2 linked regions of the Shumkonia mesophila genome follow. The protein of the gene in region 2 interacts with the protein of the main gene of each other region in a pairwise test. Links are inferred from orthologs where the notes say so. Each region holds a gene or a part of one and is shown on either strand. Other genes may lie near its edges.

Region 1 (7,507 bases), on a different replicon or contig from region 2:
TTTTCCTCGATCGCGCGATCGATTTCCTTAAGCCGGGTCCCCGGATCGCCAAGCCCCTGGGCGGCGACCGGAGCGGCAGCCGATGCCAGGAGAAGGACGGAAATCAGGGCGGTGGCCGAAAGGCCGCAATGCAATCGCCAGCGGGGTGGGGGGCTCGACACCTTATCCGGCGGCGGCTTTGCGCGCGCCCTCTTCAAGAAGCAGCGATCGGCCGGTCATCGCGGCGGGCTGCGGCAGGTCAAGGAAGCGAAGCAGCGTCGGCGCGATGTCGGCCAGGCGTCCGTCGCGAAGTTCCCCGGCCCAGGCGGGCCCGTTGACGAGCACGATCGGCACCGTGTTCAAGGTGTGGGCGGTGTGCGGCTGTCCGGTCTCGGGGTCGCGCATCATCTCGCAGTTGCCGTGGTCGGCGGTGACCAGCAGCACGCCGCCGGCCTTGACGATGGCGGCCTCGACGCGGCCCAGGCAGGCATCCACCGTTTCCACGGCCTTGACGGCCGCCTCCAGGATACCCGAATGGCCGACCATGTCGCCGTTGGCGAAATTGGCGACGATCAGGTCGTACTTGCCCGAGCCGATGGCCTCGACCAGGCGGTCCGTCACCTCGGGCGCCGACATCTCGGGCTTGAGGTCGTAGGTGGCGACCTTGGGCGAGGGCACCATGATGCGGTCCTCGCCGTCGAACACCTTCTCGCGGCCGCCGTTGAAGAAGAAGGTGACGTGGGCGTACTTCTCGGTCTCGGCGACCCGAAGCTGGGTGAGGCCGGCCTCCGACACCACCTGGCCCAGGATGTCCTTGAGGTCGACCGAGGTGAACAGCGCCGGGAAAAAGGCGTCGAGCTCGTCCGAATATTCGGCCATGCCCAGGCGGGCGGCGAAGGCGGGGACGCGCCGGCGCGTGAAGCCGCTGAACGCCGGATCGGCAAGCGCGGTCAGGATCTGGCGCACGCGGTCGGCGCGGAAGTTGGCGACCAGAAGGCCGTCGCCGTCCTTCATGCCGGCGTAGCCGTCGATGACGGTGGGCAGCACGAATTCGTCGGCAATGCTTTCGTCATAGCTGCGCTGGATGGCGCTGACGGCGTCCGGGGCCTGGCGCTCGGCCGCGGCGTCGACCAGGGCGTTGTAGGCCCTTTCCACCCGCTCCCAGCGCTTGTCGCGGTCCATGGCGTAGTAGCGGCCGCTGACCACGCCGACGCGAAGCCCCGTCACGTCGGCGGTGTCGGCCAGGAATTTCTCCATGTAGCCCCTGCCGCTGCGCGGCGGGGTGTCACGGCCGTCCATCAGGGCGTGGACGATCACCGGCACGCCGGCCGTCCCCACCGCGCGGGCCAGGGCCACCATATGGTCCTGGTGGGAATGGACGCCGCCCGGCGACATCAAGCCCATCAGATGGCAGGCGCCGCCGCTTTTCCTGAGCGCCGCGATGAAGTCCAGAAGCGCCGGATTTCTGGCCATCGAGCCGTCGGCCGCCGCCAGGTCGATGCGCGGCAGGTCCTGCATGACCACGCGGCCGGCGCCGATGTTCATGTGGCCGACCTCGGAATTGCCCATCTGGCCGTCGGGCAGGCCGACTTCCAGGCCCGAGGCGTAGAGCCGGGCGCGCGGGTTGGTTGAGGAAATGCGATCCCAGTTCGGCGTCTTGCCGATGGCGATGGCGTTGAAGTCGGTGTCGGCGCGGTTGCCCCAGCCGTCGAGGATGCACAACATCGCGGGACGCGGCCGGGCGCGGCCTGGTTTTTCGGTCAACATGCCTTGAATATAGGTCGAATTGCCGGGGTTACGATAGGGTCTAGCCACTTTATGCCCGATGATACGGATGGCCGGCAAGAATGGACTGGGCGCGGAAGATCTGCTCGGCGATCAGCCCGCGCACCAACAGATGAGGCCAGGTCATCGGGCCCAGTGACAGCACCAGATTCGCGGCCTGGCGCACCGCCTCGTCGAGGCCGTCGGCGCCGCCGATCACGAAGGCCACGTGGCGGGTCCCCTCGTCGCGCAGGCGGCCCAGGCGTTCGGCCAACCCGGCGCTGGTCAGCGGACGCCCCTTCTCGTCCAGCGCCACCACAAAGGCGCCGGCCGGCAGCGCCCCCAGCAGCAGTTCGCCCTCGCGGCGCCGCCGCTCGGGCGCCGCCAGCGGCCGTTTCTCCTCGACCTCGATCAGGACCGGCGGCGGGACGACGCGTTCGGCAAAGCGTTCGAACACCGCCCGCTCGGCGGCGTGCGCGCGCCCTCCCCCGAAGCGGCCGACCGCCGCGATATGAAATTGCATGATCCGGCTCCGCCCCGATGGCGCGTGGGCTTCCGCCCCCGCCCGGCGGGGTTCAGGCGTTGATCTGGACCGTGGACTCCGTGGGGCGGGCGGCCGCCGGCTCGCTCCACATCTTTTCGAGGTTGTAGAACTCCCTCACTTCCGGGCGGAACAGGTGGACGATGACGTCGTGGGTGTCGAGCAACACCCAGTCGCACTGGGTGGCGCCCTCGACGGCGACGCCGGCGACGCCCTTGGTTTTCAACTTTTCCCGGAGATGGTCGGCCATGGCGCCGACCTGGCGCTGTGAGGTTCCCGAGGCGATGACCATGAAGTCCGCGATGCTGGTCTTGCCGTTCAGATCGATGACGACGACGTCCTGCGCCTTGTCGTCATTCAGGGACTGTTGCACCAGCGCGAGCACGTCTGCCGCCGCCGGTGGCTTCTGGGTGCGTCGTGGGATGACCGTTCCTTTCCTATCCGTTGTGATCTGCGGTTCGCCGGGCGCGGATACGGCTGGCTGACGCCCCGTGCAGCGGGGTTCTCAGGAAAACCCAGGCCGGCGGCGTCATCGCCGCCAGATCCGAGGCCCGAGAAGCCAATTGCCGGGCCGCCGCAAATTGCCGGGCCGCGCGCCCGAACCGTGCCTTTAAAGAATACGAAGGCCTCGCGAAAACTGCAATGGGAACGGCGCGAAAGACATCGCGCCAGCGCTTCCAGCGCGGCAACTGCACCAGGATGTCGGCGCCCATCAGCCAGACGAAGCGGAGCCCGGGAAAACGGGCCTTCAGCGCAACCAGGGTGTCGGCGGTGTAGCGGGTGCCGAGTTCCGCTTCGATGGCGCCGACGCGGATGCGCGGATCGGCCGCCGCCCTCGCGGCGCCGGCCAGCCGGTCCTCCAGCGGCGCCATGCCGGCCTGCGGTTTCAGGGGGTTCTGCGGCGACACCAGCCACCACACCTGATCGAGCTTCAGGCGCCTGAGCGCCAGCAGGCTGACGTGCAGGTGCCCGGCGTGGGCCGGGTTGAACGAGCCGCCCAGCAGCCCGACCCGAAGCCCGGCGGGCGGATCGGCCGGGATGACGTTCAAGGCCGAACCTGCCCGGTTCCGCGCACGACGTACTTGAATGTGGTCAGCTGCTCGACGCCGACCGGGCCCCTGGCGTGCAGCTTGCCGGTCGAGATGCCGATCTCGGCCCCCATGCCGAACTCGCCGCCGTCGGCGAACTGGGTCGAGGCGTTGTGCATGACGATGGCGCTGTTCACCCGGGCGAGGAACCGCTCGGCCGCCGCCGCGTCCTCGGTGATGATCGATTCGGTGTGCTCCGAGCCGTACCTGGCGATATGGGCGATGGCGGCGTCGATGTCGTCGACCACGGCGACCGACAGGATGGCGTCGAGGTATTCGGTCGACCAGTCTTCCTCGGTGGCCGGCCCGATGCGGGGATCGGCCGCCCGCGCGCGGGCGTCGCCGCGCAGCTCGCAGCCGGCGGCGATCAGGTCGTCGGCGATCGGCTTTAAGTGGGTGGCCACGGCGTCCCTGTGGACCAGCAGCGTCTCGGTGGCGCCGCAGATGCCGGTGCGCCGCATCTTGGCGTTCAGCGTCACCTTGCGCGCCTTGCCCAGGTCGGCGGCGCGGTCGATGTAGGTGTGGCAGATGCCTTCCAGGTGCTTGAACAGCGGGATGCGGCTTTCCGCCGTGATGCGCTCGATCAGCGAGCGGCCGCCGCGCGGCACGATGACGTCGATGGTGTCGGTCATGGTCAGCATGACGCCGACCGCGGCGCGATCGGCGGTCGGCACCAGCTGGATGGCGGCGGCGGGCAGCCCGGCCTCGGCGAGGCCGGCGGCCAGGCAGTCCATGATGGCGGCCGAGGAATGGAAGCTTTCCGAGCCGCCGCGCAGGATCGCCGCGTTGCCGGCCTTGAGGCACAGCGCCCCGGCGTCGGCCGTCACGTTGGGCCGCGATTCGTAGATGACGCCGATGACGCCCAGCGGCGTCCGCACGCGGGCGATGCGCAGGCCGTTGGGGCGGTCCCATTCGGCCATCACGGACCCGACCGGATCGGGCAGGGCGGCCACGTCTTCCAGGCCCTTGGCCATGGCCTCGATGCGGGCGTCGTTCAGCATCAGGCGGTCGAGCAGGGTGGCGCTCAGGCCCTTCTGCTTGCCGGCCGCGATGTCCTTGGCGTTGGCGGCCATGATCGCCGCGCGGTCTTCGCGGATGCGGCGGGCGGCGGCCGTCAGCGCGGCGTTCTTGGCGGCCGTCGGCGCGGTGGCCAGTTGGGCGGCGGCGGCCTTGGCGGCGGCGCCTATCCCTTCCATCAGAAGGTCGATATCGGCCTTGTCCGTTGTGGCGATGGTCATGGTTCTGTTCTCCGGCGTCCTGTGGCCAGACTGCGGAAAAATTCGCTATTTCCCGTCACTCCCGCGAACGCGGGAGTCCAGAAGCCGGGGGTGAACCTGGATTCCCGCCTGCGCGGGAATGACGTCATGGATATAGCGAGCATTTCATCACTCTCCAGGCGCCGCTCTCAGGTCAGCACCAGGTCGTCTCTGTGGATCATCTCGTCGCGGCCGCGAAAGCCCAGGATGGCTTCGATCTCGCGGCTCTTGTGGCCGAGAATGCGCCTGGCGTCCTCGGCCGAATAGGCGACCAGGCCGCGCGCCACCTCGCGCCCGCCCTCGTCGCGCACGATCACCGCGTCGCCGCGCTCGAAGCTGCCCGACACCTTGGCCACCCCGGCCGGCAGGATGCTCTTGCCGGCATGCAGCGCCTTCAGCGCCCCGTCGTCGAGCACGATGTCGCCGACCGCCTTGAGCGTGCCGGCGATCCAGCGCTTGCGCGCGGTGTGCGGCGTCGCGCCGGGCAGGAACCAGGTGCAGCGCGCGCCTTCCTCGATCCGCTTCAAGGGATTCAGGTGGTTGCCGGCGGTCAGCACCATGCGGCAGCCGACGTTGAGGCAGACCCGGGCCGCCGCCAGCTTGGTGACCATGCCGCCGACCCCGAAGCCGGGCAGCGAGGCGCCGGCCATGGCCTCGATCTCCGGCGTGATCTCGGTAATTTCCGGCAGGTGGCGGGCGTTGGGGTCGGTGTGCGGGTCGGCCGTGTACAGGCCGTCGATGTCGGATAAGAGGACCAGGACGTCGGCGGTGGTCATGGCGGCGACGCGGGCGCCCAGGCGGTCGTTGTCGCCGAAGCGGATCTCGTCGGTGGCCACCGTGTCGTTCTCGTTGATGATCGGCACCGCGCCCAGCTTCAGGAGCGTGTTCAGCGTGTTGCGGGCGTTGATGTAGCGCCGGCGGTTCTCGCTGTCGTCCAGCGTCAGCAGGATCTGGGCGACGGTGATGCCGTGCACGCCCAAGCACTCCTGGTAGGCGCCGGTCAGGCGGATCATGCCGGTGGCGGCGGCGGCCTGCTTTTCCTCCAGCCGCAGCTCGCCGTCGGCGAAGCCCAGCTGGCGCCGGCCGGCGGCGATGGCGCCCGAGGAGACAAGGATCACTTCCTGGCCGCGCGCCCGGCAGCGCGCCACGTCGTCGGCCAGCGCCTGCAGCCATTTCTTGTGGATGGCGCCGCTCTTGGCGACCAGCAGGGCCGATCCGATCTTGACGACGATGCGTTTGCCGGTCGCCAGGTAATCGTTCTTCGCTCCGCTCATGGCACGAACGGTCCTCCGCCTTCCTCGCTGTCCTGGGCCTTGTCCCGGCCCTTGGTGATGAATGCCCGAAGCTCGCGCAGCACCGCCTCGACGCCGAGCCCGGTGGCGCCCGACAGGATGGCGACGGGGTGGCCGGCGGCGGCGGCGAGTGCCGCCGACTTCTCGGCGATGGCCTCCGCCGTCAGGGCGTCGCACTTGTTGAGCGCCAGCACCTCGGGCTTTTCGGCCAGCCCGCCGCCATAGGCGGCCAGCTCGTTGCGAATGGCGCCATAGGCCTCGGCGACGTCCTCGGCGGTGCCGTCGACCAGGTGCAGCAGCACGCCGCAACGCTCGATGTGGCCGAGGAATCGGTCGCCCAGGCCGGCCCCCTCGTGCGCCCCCTCGATGAGGCCGGGGATGTCGGCCAGTACGAACTCGCCGTTATCGACGTGAACGACGCCCAACTGCGGATGCAGCGTGGTGAAGGGATAGTCGGCGACCTTCGGACGGGCGCGCGACACGGCGGCCAGGAAGGTCGACTTGCCGGCGTTGGGCAGGCCGACCAGTCCGGCGTCGGCGATCAGCTTGAGGCGCAGCCACACCCAGCGCTCCTGGCCGGGCCAGCCGGGGGTGGTGCGCCGCGGCGCCTGATTGGTCGAGGACTTGAAATGGGTGTTGCCGAAACCGCCGTCGCCGCCGCGCGCGAGGTACGCGCGCTGGCCGACCTCGGTCATGTCGAGCAGCACGGTCTCCTTGTCCTCGTCGAGGATTTGCGTTCCGACCGGCACGCGGATGACGGTGTCCTTGCCGCCGGCGCCGCTGCGGTTCTGGCCCATGCCGTTTTGGCCGCGGTCGGCCTTGAAGTGCTGGCGGTAGCGGAAATCGATCAGCGTGTTCAGCCCGTCGGCGCACTCCACGACGACGTCGCCGCCGCGCCCGCCGTCGCCGCCGTTGGGGCCGCCGAACTCGATGAACTTCTCGCGGCGGAAGGCCACGCAGCCGTCACCGCCGTCTCCGCTCTTCACGAAGATCTTGGCTTCGTCGAGAAACTTCATTTCCCGGTCCCCGAAAACCCGCTTGACGACCCCCGAATCAAAAAGGGGGAATGGCTGGCCATTCCCCCGCTTTTTTCAGCGAATGGCCAGGGCCTCCTCAGGCTTTCGACGGCTCCACCACGATGTAGGTGCGGCCTTGCGCCTTGTGCCGGAACTTCACCTTGCCCTCGACCTTGGCGAACAGCGTGTGGTCGCGGCCCATGCCGACGTTTTCGCCGGGATGGAACTGGGTGCCGCGCTGGCGCACGATGATGTTGCCGGGCGCCACCAGTTCGTCGCCGAAGTGCTTGACGCCCAGGCGCCGGCCGGCGCTGTCGCGTCCGTTGCGGGAACTGCCGCCTGCTTTCTTATGCGCCATGACCGGTTACTCCTTCGACTTGGCGGGTTTCTTGGCGCCGGCCTTGGCCGTGCCGCCCGACTTCGCCGCCTTGGGTTTGGATTCGCTCTTGGCCTTCGCCGCCGCTTTCGGCTTGGCCTTCGATTCGGCCTTCGCCTTCGGCGCCGCCTTGGCCTTGGCTTTCGCCTTCACCGGGGCGTCGCCGTCGTCCTCGGCGGCCTCGACCTTCGGCTT
Region 2 (6,038 bases):
AGATCGTGAAAATCGACCTCAACCAGCCGATGGACGCCATCCGGGCCGAGCTTTCCAGGCATCCGATCAAGACCCTGGTGTCGCTCTCGGGGCCGATGATCGTGGCCCGCGACATCGCGCACGCCAAGCTCAAGGAACGCCTCGATGCCGGCAAGGGCCTGCCGCAGTACTTCAAGGACCATCCGGTCTATTACGCCGGGCCGGCCAAGACCCCGGCCGGCTACGCCTCGGGCTCCTTCGGGCCGACCACGGCGGGGCGCATGGACAGCTACGTCGACCTGTTCCAGGCCAACGGCGGCAGCCTGGTCATGGTCGCCAAGGGCAACCGCTCCCAGCAGGTGACCGACGCCTGCAAGAAGCACGGCGGCTTCTATCTGGCCTCTCCCGGCGGCCCGGCGGCGCGCCTGGCGCACGACTGCATCAAGAAGGTCGAGTGCATCGAGTATCCCGAACTCGGCATGGAAGCGGTCTGGCGCATCGAGATCGAGGATTTCCCGGCCGCCATCTGCGTCGACGACAAGGGCAACGACTTCTTCGCCGAACTGATCAATCCGGCCCGCTGAAGGCCGGCCCGGCGCGGCGGGCCGCATCGCGGCCGCCGCCCGATAACCATAAGAGGAAACGCCATGAAACTTCCCGAGCCCCGGCTTGCAGGGGGCATGCCCCTGGCCCAGGCCCTGCGCGAGCGCCGCTCGATACGCGCCTACGCGACGACCCCGCTCGCGCTCGCCGACATCTCGCAGCTTCTGTGGTCGGCCGCCGGCGTCACCTCGCCCGAAGGGTTCCGCACGACGCCGTCGGCGGGGGCGACCTTTCCGCTGGAAACCTACCTGATCGCCGGCGCCGTCGACGGACTGGCCGCCGGTGTCTACCGCTACGACCCGGCGACCCACGGCCTTGGCCAGACGGCGGCCGGCGACATCCGCGCCGACCTGGCCGCCGCCTGCATGAACCAGGCCTGCGTCGCCACCTGCACCGCCGCCATCCTGTTCGGGGCGGTGTTCGAACGGACCACCGCCAAGTATGGCGACATGGGACGCGACTTCGTTTTGCTGGAGGCCGGGCACGCCGCGCAAAACGTCTCGTTGCAGGCCGTGGCACTGGGACTGGGCGCGGTGGCCATCGGGGCGCTGGACGAGCAAAGATTGCAGTCCCTGGCCGCCATGGGCGACAATGAGAAGCCGATCTACATGATGGTGTTCGGAAAACCGAACGCTTGAAGAGGGAGGACGCCAATGTCGAAACGGGTCGAAAGAGCTGTCGAACTGTTCGGGCCTGACAAATGCAATTGCAGCCAGGCGATGGCGGTTGCCTTCGCCAGCGCCGTGGGATTCGACGAAACCGCCGCCATGAATGCCGGCCGCGGCTTTGGCGCCGGCATTGGCGCGCACGGCCTGATCTGCGGGGCGGTGACCGGAGCGGTCATGACGCTGGGCATTCGCGCCGCCAAACTGACCAAGAGCGAGAAGGACGCCAAGACCAAGGCCTACGAGATGGCGCACCGCTTCACCGAGCAGTTCAAGGCCCGCCACGGCACCCTCGGCTGCAAGGAGCTGATCGGCGTCGACCTGTCCACCGAGGCGGGCCGCAAGCTGAATACCGACATGCAGATCACCCGCCGGATGTGCCCCGACTTCGTGCGTTCCGCCGCCGAGATCGTCGAAGATCTGCTGTAGGTCCGGTCCGCGCGGCCGCCCGCCGATGGAATTCCTGTTCGACGGCCCCGACGACGCCCCGGTCACGCTGGCCCTCGCCCACGGCGCCGGGGCGCCGATGGATTCGCCCTTCATGGCCTTTTTCGCCGAGGGGTTGGCGGCACGCGGCGTGCGCGTCGCCCGCTTCGAGTTCCCCTACATGGCCGCAAGGCGGGCCGACGGCCGCAAGCGCGGACCCGACCGCCCGGCCGTGCTGCTGGCCACCTGGCTGGACGTGATCGGCCGGCTGGGCGGTCCCAAGCGCCTGGTCATCGGCGGCAAGTCGATGGGCGGGCGCATCGCCAGCCTTGTCGCCGACGAGGCTGGCGTCGCCGGGCTGATCTGCCTCGGCTATCCGTTCCACCCGGCGGGCCGCCCCGCCACATTGCGCACCGCCCACCTGGGCGATCTCGCCACCCCCACCCTCATCGTGCAGGGCACCCGCGATCCCCTGGGCAGCCGGGACGAGGTGGCCGGCTATCCCCTTTCCGCCGCCATCCGCCTTTGCTGGATCGAGGACGGCGATCACGACCTGACCCCGCGCCAGCGGTCCGGCCGCACCCAGGCGCAGAACTGGCGGGAGGCCGTCGGCCTCGCTGCCGGGTTCGCCTTGGCGGCATAATCGGGTAAAATCGGTCAACGGCGACCCGCAACCGCATCCAGGGAGGCCCCCGCATGCCGGAGTCCGGAAAGTTCCGCACCGAATCCGATTCCATGGGAACGGTCAAGGTTCCCGCCGACCGCTATTGGGGCGCCCAGACGCAGCGCGCCATCGAGAACTTCCGGATCGGCGAGGAACCCATGCCGATGTCGGTCATCCGCGCGCTGGCCATCGTCAAGAAGGCGGCGGCCCAGGCCAACGTCGAACTGGGCGAACTGCCGGCCCCGCTCGGCGAGGCCATCGGCAAGGCCGCCGACGAGGTGATCGAGGGGAAACTGGCCGGGCAGTTCCCACTGGTGGTCTGGCAGACCGGCTCGGGCACCCAGAGCAACATGAACGTCAACGAGGTCATCGCCAACCGCGCCAACGAGGTGCTGGGCAGCCCACTCGGGGCTCACACGCCAGTCCACCCCAACGACCACGTCAACCGCGGCCAGTCCTCCAACGACGCCTTTCCGACGGCCATGCACATCGCCGCCGCCGAGCAGATCCATTACCAGCTTCTGGCCGCGCTGCATCAGTTGCACGGCATGCTGCTGCGCAAGGTCGATGCCTTTTCCGACGTCCTCAAGATGGGCCGCACCCACACCATGGACGCCGTGCCGATGACCCTGGGCCAGGAGTTTTCGGCCTATGCGATGCAAGTCGAAGCCGGCATCGCCCGGCTGCGCGGCTGCCTGCCCCGGCTTTACCAGATCGCCCAGGGCGGCACCGCCATCGGCACCGGGCTCAACACCCATCCGCGCTTCGCCGAGGTGTTCACCGAAAAGGCGGCGGCGATCACCGGCCTGCCGCTGGTTTCGGCCCCCAACAAGTTCGAGGCGCTGGCCGCCCACGACACCCTGGTCGAGGTATCGGGCGCGCTCAACGTTCTGGCCGTCTCGCTGATGAAGATCGCCAACGACATCCGCCTCTTGGCCTCGGGGCCGCGCGGCGGTCTGGGCGAACTGGTGCTGCCCGCCAATGAGCCCGGCTCCTCGATCATGCCGGGCAAGGTAAACCCCACCCAGAGCGAGGCGCTGACCCAGGTGTGCGCCCAGGTCATCGGCAACCACATGACGATCACGGTGGCCGGCGCCAGTGGCCATTTCGAGCTCAACGTCTTCAAGCCGGTCATCATCTACAACCTGCTGCAATCGATCGGCCTGCTGTCGGACGCCTGCCGCAGCTTCGCCGACAACTGCGTGTCGGGGATCACCGCCAACGCGCCGCGCCTGCGCCATATGATGGAACAGTCGCTCATGCTGGTGACGGCGCTGTCGCCGCACATCGGCTACGACAAGGCCGCCGAGATCGCCAAGAAGGCGCACGCCGAGGGAACCACCCTGCGCGAGGCGGCGATTGCGCTCGGCTACGTCAATGCCGCCGACTTCGACGCCTGGGTGCGTCCGGAAACCATGCTGGGACCGCAGGAGTAGCCGCTCAAACGGTGGCCTCGGCGACGGCCGGCCGCTCGGCCGGATAGATGCGGGCGGCCTGGGCGCGCAGGAAGACGGACTGGCCGACCGTCAGCTTGAGCTCGCGGTGACGGGTCCTCGACAGCAGGGCCTCGACCGGCGCCTTCACCCCCTCGGCGGCCAGTTCCACCACCGCGACCGGGCCGGCCGCGGCGATGTGGCGCACGATCGCCGGCAGCCCGAGCTGGGCCTTGGTCGTATAGATGGCGATGTCGTGGGGACGGACGTAGGCGACGGCCGACCCCTCGACGACGCCGGGGGATCTGACGGTCATGAATTCGTCGTCGCAGACCACGGCGACGCCGCCCCGGATCGTGCAGTCGAAGCGGTTGACGTTGCCCAGGAACTCGCAGACATAAGCCGACGCCGGGTGATCGTAGACGTCCTGCGGCGAGCCGATCTGTTCGATCGTCCCGTTGCTCATGACCGCCACCCGGTCGGCCAGTTCGAGCGCCTCGTCCTGGTCGTGGGTGACGAACACGCTGGTCAGATGCATTTCTTCGTGGAGCGCGCGGAGCCAGCGCCGCAGTTCGCGGCGCACCTTGGCGTCGAGCGCGCCGAACGGCTCGTCGAGCAGCAGCACGCTGGGCTCGACGGCCAGCGAGCGGGCCAGCGCCACCCGCTGGCGCTGGCCGCCCGACAGTTGGGTGGGATAGCGCGCCGCAAAATTGGTGAGCTGCACGAGGTCGAGCAGGCGCCCGACGCGGGCGCGGATCTCGGCCTCGGGAAGGCGCCTTTCCCGCGGCTTGACGCGCAACCCGAAGGCCACGTTTTCGAACACCGTCATGTGGCGGAACAGCGCGAAATGCTGGAAGACGAAGCCGACGTTGCGCTCGCGGACGGTGCGCCGGCTGGCGTCGTCGCCGTCGAACAGGATGGCGCCGCCGTCGGGGAATTCGAGCCCGGCAATGATGCGCAGCAGCGTCGTCTTGCCCGAGCCGGACGGCCCCAGCAGCGCCACCAGCTCGCCCGACTCCACAGCCAAGTTAACGGCGCGCAGGGCGGTGAACTCGCCGAACGTCTTGGTGATGTCCTTGGCTTCGATCCGCATCGGCGATCCTTCCTACAGGCGGCGGGCGGCCGCCAGCTCGGCGCCGTAGCGCCACTCCAGCGCCGTCTTGAGCGCCAGCGTCACCAGCGCCAGCAGCGCCAGCAGCGAGGCGATGGCGAAGGCCGCCGTGAAATTGTACTCGTTGTAAAGAATCTCGACATGAAGCGGCATGGTGTTGGTTTCGCCCCGGATGTGGCCGGAGACCACCGAAACGGCGCCGAATTCGCCCATAGCGCGGGCGTTGCACAAAAGAACCCCGTAGATCAGGCCCCATTTGATGTTGGGCAGCGTAACGCGCCGGAAGGTCTGCCAGCCGCCGGCGCCCAGGGACAGCGCGGCCTCCTCCTCCTCGTTGCCCTGCTCCTGCATGAGCGGGATCAGCTCGCGGGCGACGAACGGGAAGGTGACGAAAATGGTGGCGATGACGATGCCCGGTACCGCGAAGATGATCTCGACGTCGTTGGCGACGAGCCACGGGCCGAACCATCCATGCGCCCCGAACAGCAGAACGTAGATCAGGCCGGCGATCACCGGGGAGACCGAGAACGGCAGGTCGATGAAGGTGACGAGCAGGCTCTTGCCCGCGAACTCGAACTTGGCGATGGCCCAGGCCGCGGCGACACCGAAGACGATGTTGAGCGGCACCGCGATGGCCGCCGTGATCAGGGTCAGGCGGATGGCCGCCAGGGCGTCCGGTTCGGTGAACGCCTCGACGTAGGCGCCGATCCCGCCCTGCAGCGCCTCGGCGAAGACGACGAACAGCGGGGCCAGCAGGAACAGGCCGAGAAAGACCAGCGCCAGCGCGATCAACGCCAGCCGGACCCAGGCGGGCTCGGAGATGACGGACCGGGGACGTCTTTTGCTGCTTCTAGACATAGCGGGCGCGATTCCAGCGTTGCAGCAGGTTGATGACGAAAAGGAGGGCGAACGACACCAGCAGCATGAAGGCCGCGATGGCGGTGGCCCCGGCGTAGTCGTACTGCTCCAGCTTGATGACGATGAGGAGCGGCGCGATCTCCGAAACCATCGGCAGGTTGCCGGCGATGAAGATCACCGACCCGTACTCGCCGACGCCGCGCGCGAAGGCCAGGGCGAAACCGGTGAGGATGGCCGGGAAGATCGCCGGCAGGATCACCCGCCGGAAGGTTTGCAGCCGCCCGGCGCCCAGGCTGGCC

Evidence for each region. The genes of interacting proteins can lie anywhere in the genome.
Region 1: the proteins of ODR01_RS17590 (region 2) and ODR01_RS18230 interact in binary tests that used the Escherichia coli proteins (3 or more experiments, as listed by UniProt). The link is inferred for Shumkonia mesophila from one-to-one orthologs.

What each region holds. Positions count from the first base shown.
Region 1 is NZ_JAOTID010000012.1:99,036-106,542, reverse strand. What follows is about bases 2,471-5,331. They hold ODR01_RS18230 (glutamate-5-semialdehyde dehydrogenase), read right to left. Parts: upstream 4,611-5,331; coding sequence 3,330-4,610; downstream 2,471-3,329. Other genes in these bases: proB (glutamate 5-kinase), read right to left, coding at 4,778-5,331; ODR01_RS18235 (nicotinate-nucleotide adenylyltransferase), read right to left, coding at 2,722-3,333; rsfS (ribosome silencing factor), read right to left, coding at 2,471-2,669. In the rest of the region: ODR01_RS18255 (murein hydrolase activator EnvC family protein), read right to left, coding at 1-161; gpmI (2,3-bisphosphoglycerate-independent phosphoglycerate mutase), read right to left, coding at 163-1,704; 23S rRNA (pseudouridine(1915)-N(3))-methyltransferase RlmH, read right to left, coding at 1,796-2,266; more of rsfS, read right to left, coding at 2,319-2,470; more of proB, read right to left, coding at 5,332-5,902; GTPase ObgE, read right to left, coding at 5,899-6,936; rpmA (50S ribosomal protein L27), read right to left, coding at 7,034-7,294. UniProt on the Escherichia coli protein: Catalyzes the NADPH-dependent reduction of L-glutamate 5-phosphate into L-glutamate 5-semialdehyde and phosphate. The product spontaneously undergoes cyclization to form 1-pyrroline-5-carboxylate.
Region 2 is NZ_JAOTID010000011.1:144,601-150,638, reverse strand. Bases 2,821-5,808 are described here. They hold ODR01_RS17590 (sulfate/molybdate ABC transporter ATP-binding protein), read right to left. Parts: upstream 4,864-5,808; coding sequence 3,778-4,863; downstream 2,821-3,777. Other genes in these bases: cysT (sulfate ABC transporter permease subunit CysT), read right to left, coding at 5,732-5,808; cysW (sulfate ABC transporter permease subunit CysW), read right to left, coding at 4,876-5,739; fumC (class II fumarate hydratase), read left to right, coding at 2,821-3,773. In the rest of the region: ODR01_RS17615 (fumarate hydratase), read left to right, coding at 1-563; ODR01_RS17610 (SagB/ThcOx family dehydrogenase), read left to right, coding at 627-1,220; ODR01_RS17605 (C-GCAxxG-C-C family protein), read left to right, coding at 1,236-1,676; ODR01_RS17600 (alpha/beta family hydrolase), read left to right, coding at 1,702-2,316; more of fumC, read left to right, coding at 2,370-2,820; more of cysT, read right to left, coding at 5,809-6,038. UniProt on the Escherichia coli protein: Part of the ABC transporter complex CysAWTP involved in sulfate/thiosulfate import. Responsible for energy coupling to the transport system.